Regions from separate parts of the Paenibacillus mobilis genome, predicted to be linked through region 2. Evidence: predicted binding sites of a transcription regulator. Region 2 holds the regulator's gene; the other holds the start of a gene.
The links. Region 2 encodes CtsR, which represses protease genes until heat stress. Its sites were predicted from a motif close to ATGGTCAATAAAGGTCAAACA; they were not measured.

Region 1 (14,879 bases), on a different contig from region 2:
GTGGTAGGCGTCACGACGTTAGCCGGGTTTGCGGGCTATGCCTGGCTGATCGGCGGCAAATACGCTTTTGACGGGACGGCTTTTGTCTGGATGAACGTGCAGGCCTTCCTGCTGTTTTTTGCGCTGGGCGGCCTGTCCTTTCTGATCTCTAGTTTAAGCAACGAAGAGAAAAGGGCGAAAGGCCTCTCCGGAACGGTTGTCTTTTTGTTCTATACCTTTGATCTGTTAGCCAAGCTGACCGAAAGTCTGGACTGGATGAAATGGCTGACCCCGTTTTCCCTGTACCGTCCGAGCGACATTGTCGCCGGAGAAGGACATTTGCTGCTGTCCGGAGTGGTGCTTCTCGCCTTTGGCGTCCTTTGTTATGCGGCTGCTGTCATGAGCTTTAAAAGGAGGGATCTGCCGCTTTAACCGCTGTGCCGGGTTAGGGCCGTACGTCCTGGCCGTTTGCCTGTGTGGACAGATTCCCCGTTTCCTCTTTTAGCGCTCCTTCATATGTTAGATAGAGAGCATAGCTGAAAGGTGCTGAGAGGAGCATATGAGTTATCAATATACGGCAATCGGAGATTCGCTGACGACCGGGTTCGGGGCGCTGCCCGGAAACGGCTTTGTTCCCGTTTATCGGCGGATGGCGGAAGTCAGGCTGAGGGAGTTTGTCGCTTACACCAATCTGGGGGTAAACGGATTGACCAGTGCGGAGCTGGATCAAAGAGTGACCCGGAACTCGTCATTCAGACAGGCGCTTAAAGAGGCCGATATAATTACGATCTCCATAGGAGGCAACGACCTGATCAAGGCCTCCAAAGCCGCACAGGCACAGCCCTCGAACACGTCGCGGATTTTGCGCGGGGCCCTGCAGGAGTGCAAACAGAATTTTTCGAGTATCGTAAGCGAAGTTTACCGGTTGAAATCCGGGTATGGAAAAGCTCATATCATCCGTGTGGTAGGCCTTTATAATCCTTATCCGAGGATTGGCGAGGCGACGGACTGGGTTCAGCAGTTTAACCGCTATGCGGCCCAGTACACCAATCAGGTGTACGGATTTGCCAACATTTATCCCGATTTCTCCGGACGTGAAAGAGAGTTGTTGTTTCTGGATCACCTCCATCCGAACGGAAGAGGATACCGCACGATTGCGGAGCATTTGAATGCTTTGGGCTACGGAAGATTGGGATAATAAATAGATATAAAAGAAATAGGTATAGCACTTTAACCTGCATTCGGCTGAATGCGGGTATTTTGTTTCTGTCTGGGAAATGGCAGGATTGTCTCTGGATTGTTACCGGAACTTTAATTTCTTAGAGCGAGGGGAAGCTATAATAGAACGGGTAATAACCTATTAGGGAAAGATGGCAGTCGAATCAGCAAGCGATGAAAGGAATGACCGACATGAATAGGAACGACAATAGGAACAATAAAAAATGGAGCGGCGCCCTGCTGGCTGCTGCCCTGCTGGCGGGGACAAGTGCGGTTGCGGTACAGCCCGTGTCAGCCGCCTCGGTCCCGAACTCCGCCATTGCGGCTCCGGCAGCATCCAAAGAGCAGGCCTCCATCCACCTGATGCTAAACGGTAAACCTCTTACGCAAAAAGCGTTGGCGGGACAGGAGGGGACTTTGATTCCGCTTGCGGCTCTCCGCGATAGTCTGGGCTTCAAGGTGTCCTATGACGCCAAAACAAAAACTTATCAGATTACCCGGGGGAATCTTGCCGTCCAGCTTGCTCCGACTGCCTACGGAACGGTGGGCGTCAGCGTAAACGGGGCCACGCAATTTCCGGATTACGAATGGATCAACAAGCAGGGGCTAAATTATGTGTCCGTGCATTTACTGACGGATAATCTGGGCTACCGGGCGGAATGGAACAACGCGACTAAAACCGTAAATCTCGTGCCTCTCCAGTTGAACGACTTGAAAGTGACGGCGAAAAGCTTGACCCAGTCGGATAAAATAACGGATATTCAAATTCAGTATCCGGTAATCAGCGGCCTCGCGAATGACGAGGTTCAGGAGCAGATCAACAAAATTTTTAAGGACCGGGCGGATGCTTATGTGCAGGATTCCTTGAAACGTTCGAAGGAGCTCGGTCTTGGCCCGCAAGGCGCCAAAAACGAATTCGACATGTATTACGCGGTCACTTATAACCGAAACGGATATCTCAGCTTCCGTCTGTTGAACTATGATTACACCGGCGGTGCACACGGGATGAGTGCTCTGGAAGGTCTCACCTTCCGGCTGAGCGACGGCAAACAAGTTGAACTGGCGGATCTCCTTAAAGCAAATCCCGACTTTGTGAAAGCTATCGATGCCAAGGTGGGGGGCAAACTGAAAACCGCCCCCGGCTACTTCGGCGGCTTTAAGACCGTTGGAGACAAACCGGGTTTCTATCTGAAGGATGATGGCCTCGTAATTTTCTTCCAGCTTTATGAGTATTTGCCTTATGCGGCCGGCTTCCCGGAATATTATCTTCCGTTTTCGGCGCTGCTGCCGAAAGGGGTAAACCCGCTTGCCGCCAACTAAGCCGCGGTTTATCTCAAGTTAGGTGAAATCTGAACAGCCGTACCCGGCGGAGGGATTGCCTCTATCCGGGTACGGCTCTTTGTTTTTTTAATACCTGCTAACTTAATTAATTTTGATCCAGATAGGAAGAGGTATCCTCTTTCTCGGCCGATTGGGACTCTTGCTTAATATAGTCTAACTCGCCTTGGTCCGCGTTGCCTTTATAGGAATAAACTTCTCCGGTATGGCTGTCAACGTCCACGATGTCGGTTTGGCCATTGTCCAGATGGATCAGCACATGGAACATATTGCTGGTATAAGCATACGAGGTTGTTTCTTTAATGGCTGTGCCCCGAAGGCTCAAATTTAGCCGGATAAGCTCTGCAATGGCCTCTTCATCCTCTATGATCCATATCTTTTCCATGACCATTATCGTCTCCATTGTCTAAGTTAGGGGCTAATCCTATTCCTTCAATATAGAGGGGACCTATTGCAATAACGTATTCAAGTTGTAAAAAAGGTCGTCCAAATTGTGAAAATGGGCAACGAGAGGGGATTCCCCTTCACCATAAGGTTTTGGCGGAGGGAGGTGAGGGTTCGATCGGGGAGCTGCCGGAAAAAGAAAAAGCGGTAATCCGCTGCCGGTTGCACACCGCAGCGGATTACCGCTTTAAAATGGTTCAGATGATCCCAAGCCGTGAAGGCTTATACGCCTTCCGAATTTACTTTCTCAATCACCTTGTCGATCAGGCCGTATTCCTTGGCTTCCGCCGCAGTCATGAAGTAGTCGCGGTCGGTGTCTTTTTCGATGCGTTCCAAAGGCTGACCTGTGCGATCCGCCAGGATTTTGTTCAGGCTGTCGCGCATTTTCAGGATGCGGCGCGCGCGGATTTCGATATCCGTCGCTTGGCCTTCGGCCCCGCCCAGCGGCTGGTGAATCATTACTTCACTGTTTGGCAGCGCGTAGCGTTTGCCTTTGGCGCCGGCGTTCAGCAGGAACGCGCCCATGGAAGCCGCCATGCCCACGCAGATCGTGGAAACGTCGGATTTGATGAACTGCATCGTATCGTAAATCGCCATGCCTGCCGTAATGGAACCGCCAGGGCTGTTAATGTAAAGGTGAATGTCCTTGCCAGGCTCTTCGGCATCCAGGAACAGCATTTGCGCGATAATGGAGTTGGCCACAACGTCGTTCACTTGGGAGCCAAGGAAAATGATCCGGTCTTTGAGCAATCTGGAATAAATGTCGTAAGCACGCTCTCCGCGGTTACTTTGTTCGACGACCATAGGAATATAACTCACGATAAAAACCCTCCTAGAATTAAAGTTGTAAGTATTAGGCTTAATGCCCGGGATACACAGGCAGCAGCGTTTAACAGTATGGGCCCGTTTGGCCCGGCGATTACAGGATTGACCAAAACAGTCCCCTTTAAACCGCCTTCCATATCCAGCAACACTGTTAATAACCACATCATAAACAATTTCAAACAGAAAGTCAAAGAAAGTCAAACTAACGGATTAAAAAAAGCCCGATTCCTCGGACTTCTGGTTAAACATATATAGGATGTTTCATCAATTAAGGTTTCAGACCCGGCTGTTTAAAAGCCGTTAAAGCTGAAATGGCGCGCCCGCGAGGAATCGAACCTCGATCTCAGGCTCCGGAGGCCTACGTCATATCCATTGGACCACGGGCGCATATTTGTTTAAGAGACCTCAATAAAGTCAACAGAATTTATTATAGTCGCTCCCAAATTAAAAAGCAAGCCCAAACGGCTATATTTATTACAATTGCAGAGGTCTGCGGAGTCTTACGAATAGAGGATGGAAAACTTGCTCATTCTACGGACGATGCACTTGCAACAAGAGGAGAAATTGGTTAGAATATCAGTGGGACTTAAAAAGTTAACCCGGGACATTTTAAGACCAGAGGAATGGAGAGAGATAGTCGAAGCCGCAGGAGTGAAGACATTGCGAGATTTGTTGGAGATCCAAAAGCAGCTTCTGCCTGATCTCATGGACGTTCTCAAGAAGAGATATCTGATCCTGAACCAGATCATGCTCGAGGAAGTCATCGGAAGACGCACGCTTGCGCTCTCCCTGAATATGACGGAACGCGTATTGCGCGCGGAAACAGATCTCCTTAAGGCCCAAGGGCTTATCGAAATCGAGAATGTGGGCATGAGAGTCAGTGCGGCGGGCCTCCAGCTGCTGGAACAGATGAAGCCGTTCGCGAAAGAACTGCTGGGACTGTCCGAAATGGAGAAGAAGATCCGCGACACTTACGGTTTGCGGAAGGTGGTCGTGGTGCCAGGAGACTGCGAAGCGGCCGAAACCGCCAAACGTGAGCTGGGACGTGCAGGAGCTAGAGCTTTACTTGAAGTCATCGGGGACAATGACGTGGTCGCCGTAACCGGCGGATCGACGTTGGCCGTTATGGCCGAGCAGCTTACGCCTCCGGCATCGCCTATTAAAGGAAGCTGGTTTGTACCGGCCCGCGGAGGTCTTGGCGAAAGCCTGGAAATCCAGGCCAACACGATAGCTTCCGGCATGGCAAAACGGGTAGGCGCCGAATACCGGCTGCTGCATGTACCTGATCTGCTTGGCCGTGAAGCCTATGATTCCCTTGTCCATGACCCTAACATTCAAGAGATTGTGGACTTGATCCGCAAGGCGCGGATCGTGGTGCACGGCATCGGAGACGCTATGGAAATGGCGCGCAGGCGCAAGCTGGATCGTGAGATGGTGCAAGAACTCGCAAGAGACGGAGCCATTGCCGAATCCTTTGGCTACTACTTTAACGAGCAGGGTTCCGTAGTTCATAAGATGTTGACTTTGGGTTTAAGGCTCGAGGACATCAAGTCTACGGAGACGATCATCGGTATTGCGGGCGGGCGCAGCAAAGCGCAGGCCATTCACGCCGTGCTGAAATTCGGGCAGGAGGACATCCTGATCACGGACGAAGCGGCGGCCGAAGAGATCATTAAATCTCTGTAGCATGCAGACACGGTATGAACCAACGTTGTTTTACTCAGGTCATCAGGCCTGACTAAATATAAAAAAATATTTTTCTTTGGGAGGATCTATCAATGAGTGTAAAAGTAGGCATTAACGGTTTTGGACGTATTGGTCGCTTGGCATTCCGTCGTATTCAAGAAGTAGAAGGTATCGAAGTGGTAGCAATCAACGACTTGACTGACGCTAAAATGCTGGCACACCTTCTTAAATATGATACAACTCAAGGCAAATTCAACGGTGAAGTTGAAGTTCATGAAGGTTTCTTCAAAGTAAACGGCAAAGAAGTTAAAGTTCTCGCTAACCGCAACCCTGAAGAACTTCCTTGGGGCGACCTAGGCGTTGACATCGTTCTGGAGTGCACAGGCTTCTTCACAACTAAAGAAAAAGCCGAGCTTCACCTGAAAGGCGGAGCTAAGAAAGTTGTAATCTCCGCTCCGGCTACAGGCGACATGAAAACCATCGTTTACAACGTAAACCATGACACGCTGGATGGAACTGAAACCGTTATTTCCGGTGCATCTTGCACAACGAACTGCCTGGCTCCTATGGCTAAAACTTTGAACGATTCCTTCGGTATCGTAGAAGGTTTGATGACTACAATCCATGCTTACACTGGCGACCAAAACACTTTGGACGCTCCGCATGCGAAAGGTGACTTCCGCCGCGCTCGTGCCGCTGCTGAAAACATCATCCCTAACACAACTGGTGCTGCTAAAGCAATCGGCCTGGTTATCCCGGAACTGCAAGGCAAATTGGACGGCGCTGCACAACGCGTTCCAGTTGCTACAGGTTCCCTGACTGAGCTGGTTACTGTACTGAACAAAAAAGTAACTGTGGACGAAGTTAACGCAGCAATGAAAGCCGCTACTGATCCACAAACTTTCGGTTACACAGAAGACGAAATCGTATCCTCCGACATCAAAGGTATGACTTTCGGTTCCCTGTTCGACGCTACTCAAACTAAAGTATTGACTGTTGGCGACCAACAATTGGTGAAAACAGTAGCTTGGTACGACAACGAAATGTCCTACACTGCGCAGCTCGTTCGTACTTTGGAACACTTCGCAAAACTGGCTAAATAAGAGCCTTGCTTGAAACCAAAGAGCGGAAACAGCCAGTGTTTCCGCTCTTTATACATGATGAGTGTTTTTCCTTGAATTGCAGATAATCAAATTTAAGGGTGCGGAGGAACGAACCATGAATAAAAAAAGTGTTCGCGATGTAGAAGTAACAGGCAAACGCGTATTTGTACGCGTCGATTTTAACGTGCCGCTCGAAGACGGCAAAATTACGGATGATACCCGGATCCGCGAAACGCTGCCTACGATCAAATATTTGATCGAAAACGGTGCGAAAGTGATCCTGGCGAGCCACCTGGGCCGTCCTAAAGGTGAAGTTAACGAATCCATGCGTTTGACTGCTCCTGCTGAACGTTTGGCTGAGCTGCTTGGCAAACCGGTTGCCAAAGCGGATGAAGCTGTAGGCGAAGCCGTGAAAGCCAAAATCGCCGAACTGAACAATGGCGACGTGCTTGTGCTTGAGAACGTGCGCTTCTATCCGGGCGAAGAGAAAAACGATCCGGAGCTTGCCAAACAATTCGCCGAGCTTGCCGATCTGTTCGTCAATGATGCTTTTGGCGCCGCTCACCGCGCGCATGCTTCCACGGAAGGTATCGCGCATTATCTGCCGGCTGTATCCGGTCTTCTGATGGAAAAAGAATTGTCCGTTCTGGGCAAAGCCTTGTCCAATCCGGAACGTCCTTTCACTGCGATCATCGGCGGCTCCAAAGTTAAAGATAAAATTGACGTGATCGATAACCTGCTGAACCTTGCAGACAACGTACTTATTGGCGGCGGCTTGTCCTACACCTTCTTCAAGGCTCAAGGCCATGAAATCGGTTTGTCCCTGTGCGACGACTCCAAACTGGACGTAGCTTTGGGCTTCATCGAAAAAGCCAAGAAACTCGGCAAAAACTTTCTGCTTCCTGTCGATTGCGTGATCGCTGACGACTTCAAAGCGGATGCCAACAAAGATATCGTAGACATCGACAGCATTCCTCAAGGCTGGGAAGGTGTGGATATCGGTCCTAAAACACGTGCGATTTATGCGGACGTCATCAAGAACTCCAAACTCGTCGTTTGGAACGGACCTATGGGCGTATTTGAAATTGAACCTTTCTCTAACGGAACACGTGAAGTGGCTGAAGCTTGCGCAACTACAGAAGGCTACACCATCATCGGCGGCGGTGACTCCGCAGCGGCAGCAGAGAAATTCCATCTGGCTGACAAAATGGATCACATTTCCACTGGCGGCGGCGCTTCCCTCGAATTCATGGAAGGCAAGGCTTTGCCAGGCGTAGTGGCTTTGAACGATAAATAAGACGGCTTGAACCGGTGCTTAGTGGCACCACGGATTTAAGAAAGAAACATTGGAGGTTTAACGGCATGAGAACACCAATTATTGCAGGGAACTGGAAAATGTTCAAAACGGTTTCCGAAGCAAAAACGTTCTTCGAAGAAGTTAAAGGCAAAGCGGAAGTAGCTGGCGTAGAAAGCGTCATCTGCGCTCCGTTTACCAACCTCCCGGCATTGGTGGAAGCGGCTAAAGGCACTTCCATCAAGATCGGTGCCCAAAACCTTCACTTCGAAGACGAAGGCGCGTTTACCGGCGAAATCAGCGGCAAAATGCTGCAGGAGCTCGGTGTCGATTATGTCATCATCGGGCACTCCGAACGCCGTGCTTATTTCGGCGAAACCGACGAAATCGTGAATAAAAAAGTGCACGCGGCATTCAAATACGGCATTACGCCAATCCCTTGCGTAGGCGAGAAGCTGGAAGAGCGCGAAGCCGGCCAAACTAAAGAAGTAGTTAAGGTGCAAACCGAAGCTGCGCTTAAAGGTTTGACTGCCGAGCAGGCCGCTCAGGTCGTAATCGCTTATGAGCCTATCTGGGCGATCGGCACAGGCAAATCCTCCACTGCTCAGGATGCAAACGAAGTTATCGCTTATATCCGCAGCCTGGTGGATGGTCTTTACGGCTCCGAAACGGCGAGCAAAGTTCGCATTCAATACGGCGGCAGCGTGAAACCTGAAAATGTTAAGGAATACATGAGCGAAAGCGACATCGACGGTGCGCTCGTAGGCGGCGCAAGCCTGCAGCCTGCTTCCTACATCGCTCTGGTTGAGGGGGCCAAGTAAGATGGCTGGAAACACTGTACCAAGACCTGTAGCCCTGATCATCATGGACGGTTTCGGTCTTCGCAACACGGTGGAAGGCAACGCGGTTGCCCAAGCCAAGAAACCGAACTATGACCGTTATCTGAAAGAATATCCGAATACCACGTTGACCGCTTGCGGTGAAGCGGTAGGTTTGCCGGAAGGCCAAATGGGCAACTCTGAAGTGGGTCACTTGAACATCGGCGCAGGCCGTATCGTTTATCAGGATTTGACCCGGATTTCGAAATCCATTCGCGAAGGCGAGTTTTTTGACAATCAAACCTTGGTTGAAGCGGTTCGAGCGGCCAAGAAAAACGGCAAAAAGCTGCATTTGTACGGCCTTTTGTCCGACGGCGGCGTGCATGCGCACATCGACCATTTGTTTGCGATGCTGGAGCTGGCCAAGAAAGAAGATATGCAGGAAGTGTATATCCATGCTTTCCTTGACGGCCGCGACGTAGCTCCTGACAGCGGTGAAGGTTACCTGAGCCAGCTGATCAAGAAGATCGAAGAGATCGGTATCGGCAAAATTGCGACGCTTTCCGGCCGTTACTACTCGATGGACCGCGACAAACGCTGGGACCGCGTAGAGAAGTCCTACCGTGCGATCGTTTACGGCGAAGGTCCTCACTACGTGGATCCTCTCCAAGCTGTTAAAGATTCTTACAGCAACGGCGTGTTTGACGAATTCATGGTGCCGACTGTAATTGTGGACGGTCAAGGAGAGCCGGTCGGTTCCGTTGAATCCGGCGATTCCGTCGTGTTCCTGAACTTCCGTCCGGACCGTGCGATTCAGCTGTCCCAAGTGTTCACGAACCTCGACTTCCGCGGCTTTGATCGTGGACCAAAATTCCCTGAAGGTTTGCATTTCGTATGCTTGACCTTGTTCAGCGAAACGGTTGGGGGATACGTAGCCTACGAGCCTAAAAACCTGGATAACACACTGGGCGAAGTGCTTGTGCAGCACAACAAGAAACAGCTTCGCATTGCGGAGACTGAAAAATACCCTCACGTAACGTTCTTCTTCAGCGGCGGACGCGATGTGGAGCTTCCGGGCGAAACCCGTATCCTCATCAACTCGCCGAAGGTCGCCACTTACGACCTGCAGCCTGAAATGAGCGCTTACGAAGTAGCGGCCGCAGCCGTGAAAGAGATCGAAGAAGAGAACTTCGATACGATCATCCTGAACTTCGCCAACCCGGACATGGTTGGGCACTCCGGCATGCTGGAGCCAACGATCAAAGCGGTTGAAGTAACGGACGAATGCGTAGGTAAAGTCGTGGATGCCGTTGTTTCCAAAGGCGGCGTAGCGATCATCATCGCCGACCACGGCAACGCGGACATGGTATTCGACGAAAATGGCCGTCCTTTCACGGCTCATACGACAAACCCTGTTCCGTTTATCGTGACTTCCCATGATGTCGTTCTGCGCGAGCATGGCATTTTGGCTGACGTTGCGCCAACGATCCTGGATCTGATGCAGCTGCCTTTGCCTGCCGAAATGACAGGACAATCCATGATCGCCAGCCGCAAATAAGCCTGCTTGCTTGCGAAAGCGAACATAAAGCGTTAGACTTCTGCTCAGAGAAGTTTTACCAGAAAGCCGATTAGGCTTTAGTACAGCTTTAGTACACAACACAAACCAACTTTGAAAAAATGATTTCGAAAAGGAGAATACTCAAAATGACTATTATTTCTGACGTATACGCACGCGAAGTCCTCGACTCCCGCGGCAACCCGACTGTTGAAGTTGAAGTTTACCTGGAATCCGGCGCTATCGGCCGCGCTATCGTACCATCCGGTGCTTCCACAGGCGCTCACGAAGCCGTTGAGCTTCGCGACGACGACAAATCCCGTTACCTGGGCAAAGGCGTTCTGAAAGCCGTAGCTAACGTTAACGACATCATCGCTCCCGAAGTGATCGGCATGGACGCTCTGGACCAACTGGGCATCGACAAAATGATGATCGCTTTGGACGGAACGCCTAACAAAGGCAAACTCGGTGCTAACGCCATCCTGGCGGTTTCCATGGCTGTAGCCCGCGCTGCAGCAGACGCTTTGGACCTGCCTTTGTATGTTTACCTCGGCGGATTCAACGCTAAGCAATTGCCAGTTCCTATGATGAACATCGTTAACGGCGGCGCACATGCCGACAACAACGTTGACGTGCAAGAATTTATGGTACTCCCTGTAGGCGCTCCAAGCTTCAAAGAAGCGCTTCGTATGGGCGCTGAAATCTTCCACAACCTGAAATCCGTATTGAAAGGCAAAGGCCTGAACACGGCAGTTGGTGACGAAGGCGGTTTTGCTCCTAACTTTACTTCCAACGAAGATGCTTTGACTTCGATCATCGAAGCGATCGAGAAAGCCGGCTACACACCAGGCAAAGACGTATTCCTGGGTATGGACGTTGCGTCCACGGAGTTCTTCAAAGACGGTAAATATCACCTGGAAGGCGAAGGCAAATCCTTCACTTCCGCTGAGTTCGTTGACCTGCTCGCTTCTTGGGTAGACAAATATCCAATCATCACCATCGAAGACGGCTGCTCCGAAGACGACTGGGAAGGCTGGAAGCTGCTGACTGAGAAATTGGGTAACAAAATCCAATTGGTTGGTGACGACCTATTCGTAACGAACACAGAACGTCTGGCTAAAGGCATCGAAGACGGCATCGGCAACTCCATCTTGATCAAAGTAAACCAAATCGGTACTTTGACAGAAACCTTCGACGCTATTGAAATGGCTAAACGCGCTGGTTATACAGCTGTTATCTCCCACCGTTCCGGTGAGTCCGAAGACAGCACAATCGCCGACATCGCGGTTGCAACAAACGCTGGCCAAATCAAAACAGGTGCTCCTTCCCGTACGGACCGTATCGCAAAATACAACCAATTGCTTCGCATCGAAGACCAATTGGGCGAACTTGCTCAATACAACGGCTTGAACTCCTTCTACAACCTGAAAAAATAAGGTTTGAAAGAATGAAAGCTTAACGGGTATAAATCTAGCATGGAATCCTCCGGTGTGTTTCGATATGCCGGGGGATTTTTCTATCTGCATACATTCCGGGTCCTGCTGTTTTTACTCAAATATGGCAAATTTGCGTCTGTTCGTATACAATGACTGCAGAGAGACCATACGTCCATACCATGATGATTAAGGAGGCAACGGCATGAGACACTTGTTTCAACTGAACGCCGTTTGGAACGGCGGCCGCAACAGCGAAGGAACCATCGAGACCGGCAACTTGAAAACGGTAATCTCCATTCCGGAGCCGATGGGCGGACCGGGGACGGGAACGAACCCGGACGAAATGCTGCTCGGAGCTGCGGCGACGTGTTATTTGATCACTTTGGCCGCGGCACTGGAACGGTCGGGAATCGAGACGGAGAGCTTAACGCTGAACTCGGAAGGGACGGTGGACGTCACCAACAATATTTTCACCTATGAAAGTATTGTGCATCGTCCGCATATTGTGCTTAAGGCCGGTTCCGGTGAACGGGAAGTAGAACGGGCCAGACTGATCGCCGGTAAATCGGAGGGAGCCTGCATGATTTCCCGCGCTTTAGCAGGGAACGTGGCGCTCGCAACCGAGCCGGACATCGAAGTGGCTGCCGCCAAGGCGGCCCAGTAGGACGGTTTGAAAAATACGTAAAAGGCTGCAGGACTCCTGCAGCCTTTTTTTGCGGGTAAAAAAGAGCGCCGCAAAGGATGCGGCGCTCCAGATCATACACGGCTATGAATCTGCCGTTGGGATATTGCCTTTGAAGTAAGTAGGCGAACCGAATTCGAATTAAGCTTTTTGCAGTCCAAAAGCTTCCGCCACAAGCTGGTAGGAACGCAGACGCGCCTGCAGATCGAAAATCGGGGACACGAGCAGCAGCTCCTCTGTCTGATACTCTTCGGCCAGCTTTTCGAGTTTGGCTTTTACCTGCTCCGGCGTGCCGATCACTCGCTTCTCCCGGGCCGCTTCCAGGCGTGCCAGGTCGTAAGGGGTGTAAGGATAGCTTTTGGCCGTTTCGACCGAAGGCAGATACGAAAGCTCCATGCCGGTCTCAAGCGCGTAGAAGTAGAGGCTGACGCTGGAGGACAGGTCCAGCGCCTCTTCTTCGGTGTCGGCGCAAATGACCATCACGGCGGCGAGGGCCCGGGGTCCTTCTTCCATCAGGGACGGGATAAACCGTTCCCGGTACATGTGGACCGATTCCGAGCCGCCGGCGGTGCCGAAGAACTGCGCGAAGGCATACGACGCGCCGACTTCGGCAGCCAGTCCAGCGGTGCCGCCGCTGGACCCAAGCAGCCACAGCTCCGGCGCCGTTGGCACGGACGGGGCTGCCAGTATGCCCGGGAAGCGATGGTCGGCCGGCACGGCGTCATTCAAATACGCAATCAGGTCGACGACCTGCTGCGGATAAGTATCGCCGTGATGATACCGGCCTTCCTGCAGCGCCCGTGTGGACAAGGGCCGCCCGCCCGGCGCGCGGCCGATCCCAAGATCGATCCGGCCAGGGTACAGCGCCTCCAGCAGGCGGAAATTTTCCGCCACTTTATAGGCGCTGTAATGCGGCAGCATGATGCCGCCGGAGCCCACCCGGATCCGGGAAGTGTGCGATGCCAGATGGGCGATCAGCACCTCCGGGCTGGAATGAGCCAGGCTGCGCGAGCTGTGGTGCTCGGACACCCAATACCGGTGGTAGCCGAGGCGGTCCGCCTCCTGCGCCAGCCGGGTTGTGTCGGACAAGGCCTGAACGGCCGTGCCGCCTTCATTTATATGCGATTGGTCGAGAACACCTAGTCTCGTTAACATGTCATCACCTCAACTCCTACTTTACAAGTTGGAGGGCGAGAGGTCAAAATTTTAAACTTTGAATCTGCGAGGATGGTGAGGAAGGATTTTCGCTGCGTTTACAGTATTGGATAACCGGAGGCAGCAGGGTAAGGATCTGGATGGCAAAGCCGACCGCCAAATAGATCAGGTGAACAACCGCGATGGCCTGTAAAATATAGATCTCCACCATGATCCAGATCAGGGAAGCGAAGCCGGCATAGAGGGAAAAAGCCCAGCACCAATGCTGCGTTTTATAGGGGTTCAGGGCCTGGACAAACCGCCAGTTCCATGTCAGCAGCAGTCCTGAAGCGGTTATGACCGGACAAATCCCCAGCACGATCAACAAAATCAGTCCAGGAATCAAATAATCCGGAAACCAGTTCACCATCATGATATCTTTTGGCAGACCAAGCAGTCCGCCTGTGGGGTCCAGCACCAGCGTTCCTCCGCCAAAACCGGCGCCCAAACCTAATAAAATTAGCAGAACAGCAAGCAGCCAGACGGTAAACGGCTTTTTCGTACCCGATCTTTTAGTTTTTGACATCCTCTTTCTCCTTTCAGGTTCGTCTTGAAATGAATTATAGCTTGTGTTAGGTCAGTCGGCTGTGATAAAATATAGGCAATGTGTAGTTTCGATAATTGTTTTTTAGGATTATAGATGTATCTACCTAGGGGGTGGAATGAATGGATATTCTGTTGAAAATTTTGTTGGTTATCTTTTCCATCGGTTTGATTACAGTCGTTCTTTTGCAAAAAGGTAAAAGCGCGGGTCTGGCCGGTGCCATCTCCGGAGGTGCGGAGCATCTTTTCGGTAAAACGAAAGCACGCGGCATGGAATTGGTGCTGGAACGCACCACAATCGTAATGGCAGCCGGATTTTTTATCGTGGCTATTCTGGTTGCGGTATTCCAATAAGCGCGGTTATCCATATCGGTAAAATGAAAAGCCTTCGACCTTGGGTCGAAGGCTTTTTTTGAAATTTTTTGAAACTAAAGTGGAATTAAAGAAGCCAGAGCTATTAAATCCAAAAGACTTCAGAACCGCTTAATGTGACTTATGTAAAAAGAGCTACTAGGGAACAGCCTTCCTGCCGGCTGAAGCAGCCCCCTCCAGCGGATGAGCCTTGGAATCCGGGCAGCCGGTGGACTGGATTAGGTCGGACAACTTGCTGTATTGGTGGGAAAGACCCGCTTTAATATCCTCGATGGCTTGTTTGTTGACCTCCATATTTTCGGACAAATGAAGCATTTTTGCCGTAATTCTGAGAAACCGCTCCCGCATATCCAGAATGCCGGAAGGTTTTGGCGAAAACGAATGAGAATGGT
Region 2 (14,879 bases):
TCCTCTAGCCGCGGGATCATTGTCAAACACGGCCTGGATATCTGATCTGAACGCCTTGAACATACCTGATCCCTCCCCCTGTCAATACCCTGCAGCCTTTTCCGCTGCCTGCATCTTCCAACTTTCGGTAAAGCATGAAATGCATGATGCCATCGGTTCAAGAGAACCCTGGTGCTCTGTGGTTTGTGGTTGAGCCGATCCCTATAAAAAAGGTTCAGGAACCCGGAACTTTCTTTCGATCGCGACTCTTCCCGATCCAAAATGAAAAAACGCCCCTGCAGCATCATGCTGCAGAGGCGCTTTATAAACGCGGTCCCACTCTGCTTATCTGATCCCCCCTCGTCTTTTGCATGCAAGCAAAAGGCGGACAGACAAGAGCCAGATCCTCTCCGGTGTCCTTAACGGGGACAAAACGGCGCACTCTACAGCGGCGAGCGGACATCTCTCAGTCCCCGCGCATTCAAGCGGCAGCTCCAAGGTGCATTTCGGCCGAACGCTCACCGGACGACTCTCAGCCGCGCAGCTCGTTTCATGCTGCCGGTCATCCTCTCTGTAAGGCGCGTTGCCAGGCTTACTTCTCCTGTTCATCGCTGGTTTATATAGGTTTCATATGCCTTCATCTTACTCAAAAGCCGCACATCTGACAAGAAGCGAGCGGAATTAACCTTTAATTTGGGCTTTTAAACGGTCGAGCACCGTATCTTTGCCCAGGAGATAAATCGTTTGGTTAAGATCGCGGCCGTGCATTTGCCCGGTCAAAGCAACGCGGATCGGCATAAACAGCTGTTTTCCTTTAAAGCCGGTTTCCTTCTGCACTTCCTTGATTAAAGCCGCGATATGCGGAGCGCTGAACTCTTCGGTCGCAGCCAGCTTATCCAGCAAGGCCTTAAGCACCGTAGGCACCTGCTCTTCCGCCAGAATCGCCGCGGCTTCGGTATCCAGCTCCAGATGTGTGCGGAAAAACAATTCGGACAACCCGACGATGTCGGAAGCCGCCGTCATCTGCTCCTGATACAGCGCCACCAGGGCTTCCGCCCACTGCCGCTGCTCAGCCGAAAGCTCCTGCGGCAGACGGCCCGCCTGCTGAAGATGCGGGATCGCGAGGTCGGCAATACGTTTCGGGTCGGAATTTTTAATGTAATGGTTGTTCAAATGCGCCAGCTTGTTCGTGTCAAACACGGCCGGACTGCGTGACAGGCGTTTGGCATCGAAGATCGAAATCAGCTGTTCGCGCGTGAAAAACTCCTCTTCCCCTTCCGGCGACCAGCCAAGCAGGGAAATAAAGTTGAACAGCGCTTCCGGCAGATACCCAAGTTTATCATACTGCTCGATGAACTGGATGATCGATTCGTCGCGTTTGCTCAGCTTTTTGTGGTTTTCGCCCACAATAAGCGTCATATGCGCAAATACCGGCGGCTCCCAGCCGAACGCGTCATAAATCATCAGCTGGCGGGGCGTATTGGATACGTGGTCTTCCCCGCGCAGCACGTGCGAGATTTTCATCAGATGATCGTCCAGCACCACCGCAAAATTATAAGTCGGGATTCCATCTTTCTTCACAATGACGAAGTCGCCGGAAATATCCGACTCTACGCTTATCGTGCCTTTAACAAGGTCGTCCCAGGAAAAAGTCCGTCCTTGCGGCACGCTGAACCGAACGCTCGGCACACGGCCTTCCGCTTCAAAAGCAGCACGCTGCTCATCCGTCAAATGGCGGCATCTGCCGGAATAGCGGGGCGTTTCGCCTCTGGCCTGCTGGGCTTCGCGTTCCGCCTCCAGCTCTTCTTCCGTACAATAACATTTGTACGCCAGACCGCGGTCCAGCAGATCCTGCCAGTACTCTTTATAAATTTCCAGACGTTCAGTCTGACGATAAGGACCATATTCGCCGCCCACGTCCACGCTTTCGTCCCAGTCCAAGCCAAGCCATTTCAAATATTTCAGCTGACTTTCTTCCCCGCCGGCCACGTTCCGCTTCACGTCCGTATCCTCGATCCGGATAATGAATTTTCCGCCCTGGCTGCGGGCGAACAAGTAGTTAAACAAAGCGGTTCTCGAATTGCCGATATGTAAATGCCCCGTCGGACTCGGTGCATAACGGACACGTACTTCGCTCATTGGTAAGTCCCCTCCACGATTTCTATTCCTTCGGTAAAAAGTAATTACCCGGCATCAGCGTATTCACGCCTGAAATCCCGGGTTCATTCCACGATCATAGCATAATTTAATCCGCACAGACAATAGATTAGGCCGTCAGACAAACGATGCACTGCGCAGCAATGCCTTCCCCGCGGCCGGCAAATCCGAGCTGCTCCGTCGTAGTAGCCTTGACGTTCACATTGGCCGGTTCCGCCTTCAAGGCGCCGGCGATGATTTCCACCATTTGAGGAATATACGGAGCCATTTTCGGCTTTTGGGCAATAATCGTGGCATCAAGGTTGCCGAGCTTCAGGCCCCGTTTCTCCACCATCGCCCACACCTGCTCCAGCAGCTTCAGGCTGTCCGCATCCTTGAAAGCCGCATCCGTATCTGGAAAATGACGGCCGATATCTCCTTCGCCAATGGCGCCAAGTATGGCGTCGCTGATCGCGTGCAGAAGCACATCCGCGTCGGAATGGCCGAGCAGCCCTTTTTCATAAGGAATGGTTACTCCCCCAATAATACACGGCCTGCCTTCCACCAGCTGATGGACGTCAAATCCCTGTCCCACTTTAATCATTTCTTGTCCTCTCCCTGCCGTCCCCGCACGGACCGGATAAACGCCGCATAATCCAGATCCTCCGGGGTTGTAATTTTAATATTGGTATAATCGCCTTGCACAATTTTAACCCGGGTTCCCATCCGTTCAACCAGCATCGAATCGTCGGTGCCGATAAAGCCGTTCCTCCGGGCGTCCTCATGCGCCTCCATCAGCTCTAAACGCCGAAAAGCCTGTGGGGTCTGAATGGCCCACAAGCTCCGCCTGTCCGGTGTAGCACTCACAAAACCGTCCGCACCCACGACCTTCACCGTATCCTTAACGGGAACGGCCAGCACCGAGGCTCCGCTTTCCCAGGCCCCTTCGCAGCACGAACGAATAAGAGCGCCGGACACAAACGGACGGACTCCGTCGTGAACAAGCACCCACTCGGCAGCCAACTGCTGCAGCCCTTTATATACCGAATCCTGGCGTTCCGCACCGCCTGAAATGACCGTGGTCACTTTCTGGAGTCCGTAACTGGCCACCCAACTGCGGCAGCGTTCCACATCCTGTTCCCCTGTCACAAGTACAATCTCTGAAATAAGGGGCTCCTGCTCGAAAACTTCAAGCGTATGTACAATAATCGGTTTGCCGTCCAGCAGCAGGTACTGCTTGCTTTCGGTTGTTCCCATCCTTGTGCCGCGGCCCGCCGCCACAATCACGGCGCCGACCTGCCGCCTCATTCCCGGTTCCGTCAAACGTATCTCCTGCCCTGCTTAATATGATGTGCGGAATCCGGTGCCGTTCCAATGCGGCATTAACCGCCGCAATCCGGCTCCGGCTTTATATCCGCCGATTTCCTTCATCCATCATACCTTGTTATTGGGCTTTTTCCAACAGTTTCGGTTTCGCAAAAATCATCCGTCCCGCCGAGGTCTGCAGCACGCTCGTCACCAGAACCTCGGTGATGCTGCCGATAAAATCGCGTCCTCCCTCGACGACGATCATAGTCCCGTCATCCAGATAAGCTACGCCTTGCCCGTATTCTTTCCCGTCTTTGATCACCTGGACCATAATCTCTTCGCCCGGCAGCACAACCGGTTTAACCGCATTAGCCAGGTCATTGATATTCAGCACGGACACGCCCTGCAGCTCGCACACTTTGTTCAGGTTGAAGTCGTTGGTGACGACTTTGCCGTGAAGAAGTTTGGCAAGCTTGACCAGCTTGCTGTCCACTTCGGAAATCTCTTCGAAATCCCCCTCATAAATCAACACCTGCACATCCAGCTCTTTCTGGATCTTGTTCAGGATATCCAGCCCTCTGCGTCCCCGGTTGCGTTTGAGCAAATCCGAAGAATCGGCAATATGCTGAAGTTCTTCCAGTACAAATTGAGGGATCACGATCGTACCTTCAATAAAACCGGTTTTGCAAATATCCGCGATCCGCCCGTCGATTATGACGCTGGTATCCAGGATTTTGTGTTCATGGGCCCACTTCTCTTCCGCTTGCACGGCATTCCATTTGCCGGACTTCCAGAAGGAGCCGAGCTCTTCTTTTTTCTCCAGCCCGATACGCAAACCCGCATAACCAAGCAGACAGGCGCTGGCCAGCCTTACCCAATCGCTCATGTCTCCAAGCCATGTCGTTGCCGGGTACAGCAGCAGTGAAATAAGCAGTCCCGCCATCAGCCCGGCCGCGCCGGCCGCAAGCTGATCCATAGGTTGTCTGGACAAAGAAGTGATGCCGGAAAGCACACGGTCTGAAATCATTTTTGCAAAGATAGAGAAGATCAAAAGAAAGAGGCAAGCACCTACGGCAGCAAAAATAAGATGAACGCTCAACTCATTCATAGAGACCAATACATTTTGGAATGACTGCGGCAAATAGGGATACAAGGCTTCATTCGTATAGCCAGCCCAGGCCCCGCAAAGGCCTGCTAATATTTGAAAGGCTCTCTTTATCATGGAGTCCTTTCACCTCCTTTTGTTACCCAGTATGAACCAAATACTGGTATTTCAATCCCCGCGGGGAAAATTTTTTATGCCGGACTGCTGCCGAATTCCAGCCTTGTTAGCTTCAATTTGCTTCAGAACAGGGATTTTCAGTTAGGCGAAGCTTTTCTTTTTTGGTTGAAAATGGTTTTGGGCCTAGACTATAATAAATGCAACTTAACTTGATAAAGGTGGATGGAAAAATGAGCGCATTAACCTTACAGTCTTTTCAAGAACAAGTCTCTGAATTGCTGCTCCGTCACCGCAGTCTGCTGGATGTTCTCTCCAAAAACGGTCAGAGCAGCGCTTCTGTCAATCGAGCTGTCGTCAAAGCGGTAACGGAATGCGGCTGCATTGAACTCCATGCGACCAAACAAATTCTCGAACCGGAAATGAGCCTTGAGCAGGCGAAGGAAGTCGCGGGCAAACATGTCCACGGACAATTGTGCGACGCTTGCCGGGAAGCCATCAGCGCCGAATTGGGCCGAAATTTGTTCTACATGTCCGCACTGTGCAATTTGCTTGATATCAATATGGATGAAGTCGTCGAAAACGAATCCAAAAAATGCAGTACGCTTGGTTTGTTTAACTTGTCTTGAGCCTGGTTTAGTCTATATAAGCAAATGCAAAAAAGCCGCCCGGCGAGCCGGACGGCTTTTCTTGCTGAATCAGGTTTATATTATGAGTTCTTCGAACGATATACTTCTTCGGAGGAATGATTTTTCCGTTTAAACAGGCGTTCAATGTTTTGTTTGAAGCCATACAGGGCATAAAGGACCAGCGGGACAAAAATAAGCTTCGACAATTCCTCCGGAAACTTGACCGCAATAACGATCGCCGCCATAACAATCCATGGAGCAATCCAAACGGCCTTGCGGGGTAACCCGATTTTCTTGAAATTAGGATAACGAACCGTGCTGACCATCAAATAAGACAACAGCAGCATGGCGATAATAAAATAAAGAGCGCTGATTTCTTTGTGGAACAAAGACAGCGTTGCAAGCACGCTTCCCGCAGCCGGAATCGGCAGACCTACGAAATACCCCGGAATGCCGGGCTTTACGTTGAAACGGGCCAATCGGAGAGCGCCGCACATCGGGAAGATCGCGGTGACAATCCAGGCAAGTGCAGTCGGTACGCTGTGGAAGGAGATACTGTACATAATCATGGCCGGCGCAATGCCAAAAGAAATGACGTCTGACAATGAATCAAGCTCCTTGCCGAATTCGCTTTGGCATCCCAGCGCTCGTGCAGCACGCCCATCGAGTCCGTCCAGCAGCATCGCCACAATGACCATGATGGCCGCCAAACTGTACTTCCCGCTTTGCGTCAACATGATGGCGATCATTCCGAGAAACAAGTTACCGAGCGTAAACATGTTCGGAATTGATTTTGTTATCATTTCTTCACCTCTAATTTATTGTTCCCCAACCTTCCTGAGATTCAGCATGAAACCTTCCGGAGGTTACTTGGGAATACCAGCAGCCGCTGGTAATTCCTCTTGCAGGATCGACATAAGATGATACCTTCCAAAAGCCGCATCCATGTATTCTAATCCAATCAGATTTGTCTGTCAATAAATACCTGCTCTTGCAATCGTTTTAAACCGTCTTTGATCGCTCTGGCCCGGGATTCGCCAATACCGTCCACTTCGTCCAGTTCTCCGATGGAAGCCATCATAACTCCCGGCAGCTGATCAAAACGCTCCACCAAATTATGAATGATCACATTCGGCAGGCGCGGGATTTTGTTCAAAATCCGGTAACCCCTTGGAGCAATGATCTCTTCGGAGGTCGCTGCGGAAGAGGGATAACCCAGCAGGCGCGTAATATGGTGAACGTCGAGAAGCTCATCATCGCTTGAGCGTTTAAGTCCCATAATGATATCACGAATCGCTTCGTCGTCGTCTTCTTTGGCATAATCTTTATAAAGCAGCCAGGCTTCTTCCTCCATATTGCTGACCAGCTCTTCCATCTGCATGCTGATCAGTCTTCCTTCAGTGCCGAGCTCGTTGATAAAACGTTTGATTTCGAGCTTGACTCGGATAACCATTTCGACCCTTTGAATGACGTTAATGACCTCCGGCAGCGTAACCAGTTCTTCAAACTCCGAAGCCGAAAGGTTCGTCAAAGCCTGATTCAGCACGGATCTGTATTTCTCCAGCGTCTGGATCGCCTGATTGGCTTTCGTCAGGATTACGCCGATTTCCTTCAGCGAATACCGCAGCCCGCCTTGATACAAGGTAATGATATTCCGCCGCTGGGAAATCGAGACCACCAGCTTGCCGGTCTGTTTGGCCACCCGCTCGGCGGTACGGTGCCGGATCCCGGTTTCTGAAGAGGAAATCGACGAATCCGGAATCAGCTGCGTGTTGGCATACAAAATCCGTTTCAAATCTTCGCTGAGAATAATCGCCCCGTCCATTTTGGCCAGCTCATACAAATAGTTCGGCGAGAAATCGCAGTTGATGAAAAATCCGCCCTCCACTACCTCCATCACTTCAGGGCTGTAGCCGACGACAAGCAGGCCGCCTGTTTTGGCGCGGAGCACGTTTTCAAGCCCGTCGCGAAAAGCGGTTCCCGGCGCAACCAGCCTAAGCAGGTCATTCATTTTCTCCAGTTGATTCGGTTCTTTCATTCCCTCTTGCCCCCTAATTTAACGCGGCCGACAGCGCCTCAGCTACGGTATTTACGCCAATGACCTTTATTTCTTTGGGGCTGTTCCACCCCTTTAAACTTTTCTCCGGTAAAATAACCCGCTTAAAGCCGAGCTTTGCCGCTTCCCGCACCCGCTGCTCTGCCCGGGACACCGCCCGAACCTCGCCCGTCAAGCCGATTTCACCGAAGATCACGTCTTCCGGCTTCGTCGGCACATCCCTGAAGCTTGAAGCGATGCTCACCGCAATCGCCAGATCGACGGCCGGCTCGTCGAGCCGTACTCCGCCTGCCACATTCAAGTAAGCGTCCTGGTTTTGCAGGAACATGCCCATCCGTTTCTCCAGCACCGCGATGATCAGGTTCATCCGATGAAGGTCTACGCCGGTTCCCATTCTTCTCGGAGCCGGAAAATGTGTGGCTGCGATCAGCGCCTGTAATTCCACCAACATAGGCCTTGTTCCTTCCATACTGGCAACAACTGTCGAGCCCGCCGCTCCCGCCGATCTTTCCGACAGAAACAGCTCGGAAGGATTCGACACCTCCGCCAAACCGGATTCGTTCATTTCGAAGATCCCGATCTCATTCGTACTGCCGAAGCGGTTTTTCACCGCCCGAAGCAGCCGGTACGTATGGTGTCGTTCCCCTTCGAAATAAAGGACGCAGTCCACCATATGCTCCAGCATCCGCGGGCCTGCGATGGCTCCTTCTTTCGTAACGTGTCCGACCAGCACGGTGGCAATGCCCTGCCCTTTGGCTATCCGCATAAAACGGCCCGTGCATTCCCGGACCTGGGATACGCTGCCCGGTGCGCTCGTAATTTCCGACAAATAAACCGTTTGAATCGAATCTATCACCAAAAAGTCAGGTTTTACGCTGTCAATCGCTTCCTCGATCCGTTCCACGCTGCTTTCGCACAGTACGTACAGCTCCGGAGATAAAGCCCCCAGTCTTTCTGCGCGCATTTTGGTTTGGCGAACGGATTCTTCGCCTGAAATATACAACACTCTAAGGCCTGACTTGGCCAGCTCATGCGACGTTTGCAGCAACAGGGTCGATTTCCCGATGCCCGGATCCCCGCCGACCAAAATCAGCGAACCCGGCACCAGACCTCCGCCCAGCACCCGGTTCAACTCGCCGATGCCGGTTTGCACCCGCTGCTCCGTACCACTATCTATGCTTATGATGGGAAGCGGCTTTTCTTTACTTTGGAAAATGCCGGACGACATGCCTTGCGTTTTGACCACGGTGTCCAGTTCCTCCACCATGGAGTTCCATGCGCCGCAGCCCGGACATTTTCCGTACCATTTCGGGGTTTCGTAGCCGCATTCCGTACAGAAAAATTTTGTTTTAGTTTTAGCCATTGACCTCTCCCTATACAATAGTCACCATTAAAAAGTTTACCACTTCTCAAGACGGAACAAAAGTTCCTCCCGCGCTATTTTCCTAACCTTTTCATCGGCAAAAATCCAAAATTATTTAGCAGTCGAAAGGCATCCCGGCAAAACGAAAAAAAGGCCGCTCTGACACCCGGTGTCAGAGCGGCCTTTGGGTTATTTTATTCTGTGCCCCGTTAGAATTCCAAAGGAAGCTTACGCTTCCGATGAAATTTTTCCTGCCGGATTTACCGTCAGTTCGCCGTTCTCTTCATCGATGATGAGGGAATCGCCTTTCTTCACGTTACCCGTCAGCAGCTCTTCGGACAAACGGTCCTCGATATGCTTCTGGATGGCGCGGCGGAGCGGACGTGCGCCGTAGGCCGGATCAAATCCGGCTTTGGCCAGGAACGCTTTCGCCTTGTCGGTGAGCAGGAAATCGACGTCGTATTCACGGAGCCGTTTGCGCAGCTCTTCGGACATGAGCGTAACGATTTCGGCAATGTGGGCTTCCTGCAGGGAATGGAAGACGATAATTTCGTCGATCCGGTTCAGGAACTCCGGACGGAAGCTTTTCTTAAGCTCATCCATCACTTTGCCTTTCATGTTGTCATAGTCCGCACCTGCGTCAACCGCAGCGGTAAAGCCCATAGTCGTGTTCCGTTTGATCGCTTCGGCGCCGACGTTGGACGTCAGGATGATCAGCGTGTTGCGGAAGTCAACCACACGGCCTTTGGAGTCTGTCAGACGTCCATCTTCAAGCACTTGAAGCAGGATGTTGAACACTTCAGGGTGTGCTTTTTCGATTTCATCAAGCAGAACTACGGAGTAAGGTTTGCGGCGTACTTTTTCCGTCAGCTGGCCGCCTTCTTCATAACCCACATATCCCGGAGGCGCTCCGACGAGACGGGAAGTCGAATGTTTCTCCATGTATTCGGACATGTCGATCCGGATGACCGCATTTTCATCGCCGAACATCGCTTCCGCAAGCGCGCGTGCAAGCTCGGTTTTACCTACGCCGGTTGGCCCAAGGAAAATAAACGAACCCATCGGACGTTTTGGATCCTTCAGACCCGCACGGGCGCGGCGGATGGCGCGGCTGACAGCCTTAACGGCTTCTTCCTGGCCGATGACGCGTTCATGCAGGATCTGCTCCATATTCAAGAGGCGTTCGGTTTCTTCCTCTTTCAGTTTGTTTACCGGAATACCGGTCCAGCTGGCTACAACCTGAGCGATATCTTCAGGCGTTACCTCTGAATCGGTACGGCCTTGTTTTTCTTTCCATTGGTTTTTGGTCGTCTCCAGCTCTTCGCGGATCTTCTGCTCCGTATCGCGGAGAGCCGCCGCTTTCTCGAATTCCTGGGATTGAACCGCAGCGTCTTTCTCCTTGCGGATGTCCTCCAGGCGGCTTTCAAGCTGTTTCAGGTTTGGCGGAGCCGTATAAGAGTTCAATCTGACTTTGGAACCTGCTTCGTCGATCAAATCGATCGCTTTGTCCGGCAGGAACCGGTCAGAGATGTAACGGTCGGACAGCTTAACGGCCTGTTCAATCGCTTCATCGGTAATTTTCACGCGGTGATGCGCTTCATAGCGGTCCCGCAGACCCATCAGAATTTGAATGGCTTCTTCCGGAGACGGCTGGTCAACCGTGATCGGTTGGAACCGGCGTTCCAGCGCCGCATCTTTTTCAATATATTTTCTGTATTCATCCAGCGTTGTGGCGCCAATGCACTGCAGCTCGCCGCGGGCCAAAGCCGGCTTCAGAATGTTGGAGGCGTCGATCGCACCCTCCGCGCCGCCTGCACCGATTAGCGTATGCAGCTCATCAATGAAGAGGATGATATTGCCCGCTTGGCGGATTTCATCCATGATCTTTTTGAGGCGGTCTTCAAATTCGCCGCGGTATTTGGTTCCGGCTACGACAGAACCCATATCCAGCGTCATAACGCGTTTATCGCGCAGCGTTTCCGGAATTTCGTTATCCACGATCCGTTGAGCGAGACCTTCGGCGATGGCTGTTTTACCAACCCCCGGTTCACCGATCAGCACCGGATTGTTTTTGGTCCTGCGGCTGAGCACCTGAATCACGCGTTCAATTTCTTTCGCACGTCCGATGACCGGATCCAGATTGCCTTCTTTAGCAAAAGCGGTAAGATCGCGGGCCAAGCTGTCCAGCGTTGGCGTATTGACGTTCGCCGGCTGGCCATGGTGGCTGGATACCGCTTCGCTGCTGCCCAGCAGCTGCAGCACTTGCTGGCGGGCTTTGTTCAGGCTAATGCCCAGGTTGTTCAGCACGCGGGCCGCTACGCCTTCTCCTTCACGAATCAGTCCCAGCAAAATGTGCTCTGTGCCTACATAAGTATGACCGAGCTTCCGAGCTTCATCCATCGAGAGCTCGATGACCTTCTTAGCGCGTGGTGTATATGCAATATTGGTCGGCTGTTCCTGGCCGCGTCCAATCAAAGTTTCTACTTCATCCTGAATCTTCTCAAGTCCAAGGCCGAGTCCGACAAGCGCTTTAGCGGCGATGCCTTCTCCTTCACGAATCAGCCCCAGCAAAATATGTTCTGTACCGATATTGTTATGGCCGAGCCTTACCGCTTCTTCCTGAGCCAAGGCCAGCACTTTTTGCGCACGTTCCGTAAATCGTCCAAACATCATTCTCCTGCACCTCCATGATTGGTGAATTTACCTTTTCTTACTTTAGGTATTTCTTCAGATGTATCTTTAGGTTTCTCTAAGGTGTCACTTTAAACCTTTACCCAGTTTCTCACGGATCAGTCTGGCACGAAATGTATCCATTTCGCCAGGTTCCATGCTGCCTTCGTAGTTATTGTACAAAAAGCCTGGCTGGGTAAGCACCATCAGTTCATTCAGGCACTGAGGGGTAATGCCTTCAATCAGCCCAAGATCAATGCCGAGCCGCACATCCGACAACCGCTGGGCCGCCTCCTTCGAGTCGATCATCGCCGCATAGGACAAAATGCCGAAGGAACGCATCACCCGGTCGGTTACCCGGAGCCGCGATTCGTTCAACAATCTTTCGCGGGCCGTTTTCTCATGACCGATGATTTGGAGCACTACGCTGCGGAGATTATCAATAATTTCCGCTTCGCTTTGTCCCAGTGTAATCTGATTTGAGATTTGAAACAAGTTCCCCATCGCTTCGCTGCCTTCGCCATAGATTCCCCGGACCGTCAAACCGATTTGGGATACGGCCGACAAAATGCGGTTAATCTGCTGCGTCAGCACCAGCGCCGGCAAATGCATCATGACCGATGCGCGGAGACCGGTACCCACATTCGTGGGGCAGCTGGTCAGATACCCTCTTTTATCATCAAAAGCAAAATTGACATGGTCTTCAAAAATATCGTCCACAGCCGTCGCTTTCTCCCAGGCTTCCTTAAGTTGAAAACCCGGATACAAACATTGGATGCGGAGATGGTCTTCTTCGTTGACCATGATGCTTAAGCTTTCATCATCACTAATAAATACAGCGCCATTTCGGGATTCATTGGCCAGGTTCGGACTGATCAGGTGTTTCTCAACCAGCATCTTCTTGTTCAGCTCATCAAGCGCAGAAAGCTCAATGGGATGAATTTCGCCGTAAACCTCAAGCCTTGGATCCTCAAGCACTTCCTTCAGCTCATCCTGAACTTCCTCCAAATGCCGGTTCGTAGCCAGCAGAGGAAACGGATGCTGCTGCAGGTTGCGGGCAATCCGCACCCGGCTGCTGATGACGATCTCCGACTCGGCGCCGGTCGTCTTCATCCAGTGGCTAAGCGGCTGCTCGGTAAAACGGATAGCACTCATTGTTTTGACCCCCTATCACTCGCTGATTTGTCTCTCGAGCTCCCGGATTTGGTCCCTGAGCTGGGCAGCCGCCTCAAATTCCTCCTGGTTGATGCTCTCCTGCAAACGGCGTTTCAAATCAGCGATTTGGCGTTTCGTCCGGATTTCTCCGCCAACCCTTACCGGCACTTTGCCGGTGTGGACCGTGCTGCCGTGAACTCTTTTGAAAAGCGGGTCCAAACGGTCATTAAAATATTTATAACAAGAACTGCAGCCGAATCTTCCCAGCTTGCTGAATTGGGAATAAGTCATGCCGCAGACCTCACATCTTAAATTCTCGGGGCTTGTTGCCCGTTTTCCCTGCTCGGCAGTTTCGAAATTAAGCAGCCCGGACAAAAGGTTATGAATCGAAAACCCGCCGGATGTGCCCGGGATTAAATCCCCTTTTTCCCTGGCGCAGGATTCACATAAATGATATTCGCTTTTGTCTCCATTTACAATTTTGCTGAAATGAAGACTGGCCGGTCGCTTCCCGCATTCCTGGCAAAGCATTCGGCATCCCTCCTTAACGAAATGGCTGAACATTGCTGTACAATTCCTGCAGGAGTTTCTTCTTTACTATTCATACTCGTTGACTCCGTTACTTGCTCAAAAGCGAAATCAACATCGCCTTCATGATATTCGCCCTGATCTGATCCCGATACGGAAGCTTCAAGGCTATCACTTCCCTGGAAATGGCCGCTCTCATCAGATTGGCTTCGCGAGGCGTCAGCACCTTCGCTTCCTCCAGCTGATAAATCAATCCTTCCGCCGCCGACTGTCCCATTTCGGAACCGATCGTCTGATGCAGATGGGTATGAAGCGACATAGGTCCCGGAAGCTCTACGCGCCTGATGCGGATATAACCGCCGCCGCCGCGCTTGCTCTCCACAAGGTAACCTTTCTCCAGCGTAAATCTAGTGCTTATTACATAATTAATCTGGGAAGGCACACAGGAGAATTTATCAGCCAAATCATTCCGCTGAATTTCTACAGCTCCGGAAGGACTATCATGCATCATGCTTTTTAGATATTTCTCAATAATATCCGAGATGTTGCGCAATCCCTTCCCCTCCTCAGTATTACAAAAAACCTTAAACTTCTACCTAAACCTTTACTTAGACCCTTACTTACCTTTACTTAAACCTTAGAAAAAGCCTATTATTGACTTTGACTTTCTTTGACTTTATTCATATTATAGCACAATTTTCTTTTTTGCCAAGTGCTTTCGTTTTTATCATTAGTTTGGGCTTACAGGAGATTATTTATTCTTGCTGCACGGGGATTTTGAAGCACTGATCCTCGATAAAATCCTCATTTAAGGACTAAATTAGTCGCCCATTCAAAATCACCGTTGTCACTACAGTCGTCTTTATTATTACCCGATTTCCGTTTTTACGAACAAATTCCCCCATGCTCGACTTATCCCTAAGCCAAAAGAATAAACTTATCGAGATTGAGTCCTTTCCTGTGGATAAATGCTTTCAAAAAGCCAGATTAAGCCTCTCAGCGAATTAATACTTGGAGTTAGCGAAACTAAAAAGGGGATTATGGGGATGAGTTTGTGAATTTGTGGAGAATGTTCTCGACCTTTGTTCGAATTTATACACGGCTATGGATAAAATGTGTATGAAAGGAGATAAAAAGAAAATCCAATAACGGGGGGGGATGAGAATTTGGGGATAACAAGCTGGTATAGACAACAAATCTCTTCATTCTGCGAATTAAATAAGGACCACTGTTAATATTATCAACAGCAGTCTTCGGATTACCTAATCGTCCATCTTGGGGGAACCACCAATCATATCGATTTTCCAAGGGCCGCCAATTTCATCTTCCCTAACATGTATCGCATAAATATTTAAGCCGTTTCTGATATCCGTTTGTTCTGCAGACAACGTACCCCTTCTTTTAAAAGTCATTTCCAGGTAAATGACTTATAATCCGCGCCCCTTCATCCTCTCTGTCGTATCCATCCAACAGTTTGACTGGCTTCATCATAATTTTGTTCGCCACGCAGCCTGAAATAATCCCAGGCCACCTTCCATGGCTGATCGGTAGGCGGCGATGTATAAACTTTGAGGTTGCCATTCACAGACGCTTAACAGTAGCAATAAAGCAAACACGCCAGCAATCAATATCTTCTTCAAAATGAATCCCCCTAGCTTCACATGTATAAGTCTTCTAAAAAGGTCCTTCTCAAAAAGCTAAAGCTAGATTCTTTTATTGTTCAAGATTAGATCTACTCTTCAAAAAGGATAAAAAAAGAAAAAGAGCACTGCCGATAATACGGCAGTGCTCTTTATTTTTGCTTGGCGGCATCCTACTCTCCCAGGACCCTGCGGT

Region 1: a site for CtsR is predicted at 3,988-4,008, ahead of clpP (ATP-dependent Clp endopeptidase proteolytic subunit ClpP). Genes of this name have one in related genera too.

Annotation. Positions count from the first base shown of each region.
Region 1 covers NZ_JBZCMS010000007.1:34,582-49,460, forward strand. Annotated here, with positions in the region: gene AC3ZPD_RS14120 (ABC transporter permease subunit) at 1-411, shown strand, start outside; gene AC3ZPD_RS14125 (GDSL-type esterase/lipase family protein) at 539-1,177, shown strand; gene AC3ZPD_RS14130 (PdaC/SigV domain-containing protein) at 1,390-2,517, shown strand; gene AC3ZPD_RS14135 (hypothetical protein) at 2,624-2,920, opposite strand; gene clpP (ATP-dependent Clp endopeptidase proteolytic subunit ClpP) at 3,202-3,798, opposite strand; tRNA gene AC3ZPD_RS14145 (tRNA-Arg) at 4,117-4,191, opposite strand; gene AC3ZPD_RS14150 (sugar-binding transcriptional regulator) at 4,465-5,490, shown strand; gene gap (type I glyceraldehyde-3-phosphate dehydrogenase) at 5,583-6,593, shown strand; gene AC3ZPD_RS14160 (phosphoglycerate kinase) at 6,709-7,890, shown strand; gene tpiA (triose-phosphate isomerase) at 7,956-8,708, shown strand; gene gpmI (2,3-bisphosphoglycerate-independent phosphoglycerate mutase) at 8,710-10,263, shown strand; gene eno (phosphopyruvate hydratase) at 10,410-11,696, shown strand; gene AC3ZPD_RS14180 (OsmC family protein) at 11,899-12,360, shown strand; gene AC3ZPD_RS14185 (LLM class flavin-dependent oxidoreductase) at 12,520-13,533, opposite strand; gene AC3ZPD_RS14190 (hypothetical protein) at 13,577-14,098, opposite strand; gene secG (preprotein translocase subunit SecG) at 14,239-14,469, shown strand; gene AC3ZPD_RS14200 (hypothetical protein) at 14,626-14,879, opposite strand, start outside.
Region 2 covers NZ_JBZCMS010000018.1:88-14,966, reverse strand. Annotated here, with positions in the region: gene cysE (serine O-acetyltransferase) at 1-63, opposite strand, end outside; gene gltX (glutamate--tRNA ligase) at 661-2,118, opposite strand; gene ispF (2-C-methyl-D-erythritol 2,4-cyclodiphosphate synthase) at 2,246-2,719, opposite strand; gene ispD (2-C-methyl-D-erythritol 4-phosphate cytidylyltransferase) at 2,716-3,423, opposite strand; gene AC3ZPD_RS21745 (PIN/TRAM domain-containing protein) at 3,560-4,645, opposite strand; gene AC3ZPD_RS21740 (nucleoside triphosphate pyrophosphohydrolase family protein) at 4,876-5,271, shown strand; gene pssA (CDP-diacylglycerol--serine O-phosphatidyltransferase) at 5,352-6,074, opposite strand; gene disA (DNA integrity scanning diadenylate cyclase DisA) at 6,233-7,309, opposite strand; gene radA (DNA repair protein RadA) at 7,323-8,690, opposite strand; gene clpC (ATP-dependent protease ATP-binding subunit ClpC) at 8,919-11,363, opposite strand; gene mcsB (protein-arginine kinase McsB) at 11,448-12,515, opposite strand; gene mcsA (protein-arginine kinase activator protein McsA) at 12,531-13,046, opposite strand; gene AC3ZPD_RS21705 (CtsR family transcriptional regulator) at 13,135-13,596, opposite strand; gene AC3ZPD_RS21700 (hypothetical protein) at 14,531-14,683, opposite strand; rRNA gene rrf (5S ribosomal RNA) at 14,844-14,879, opposite strand, start outside.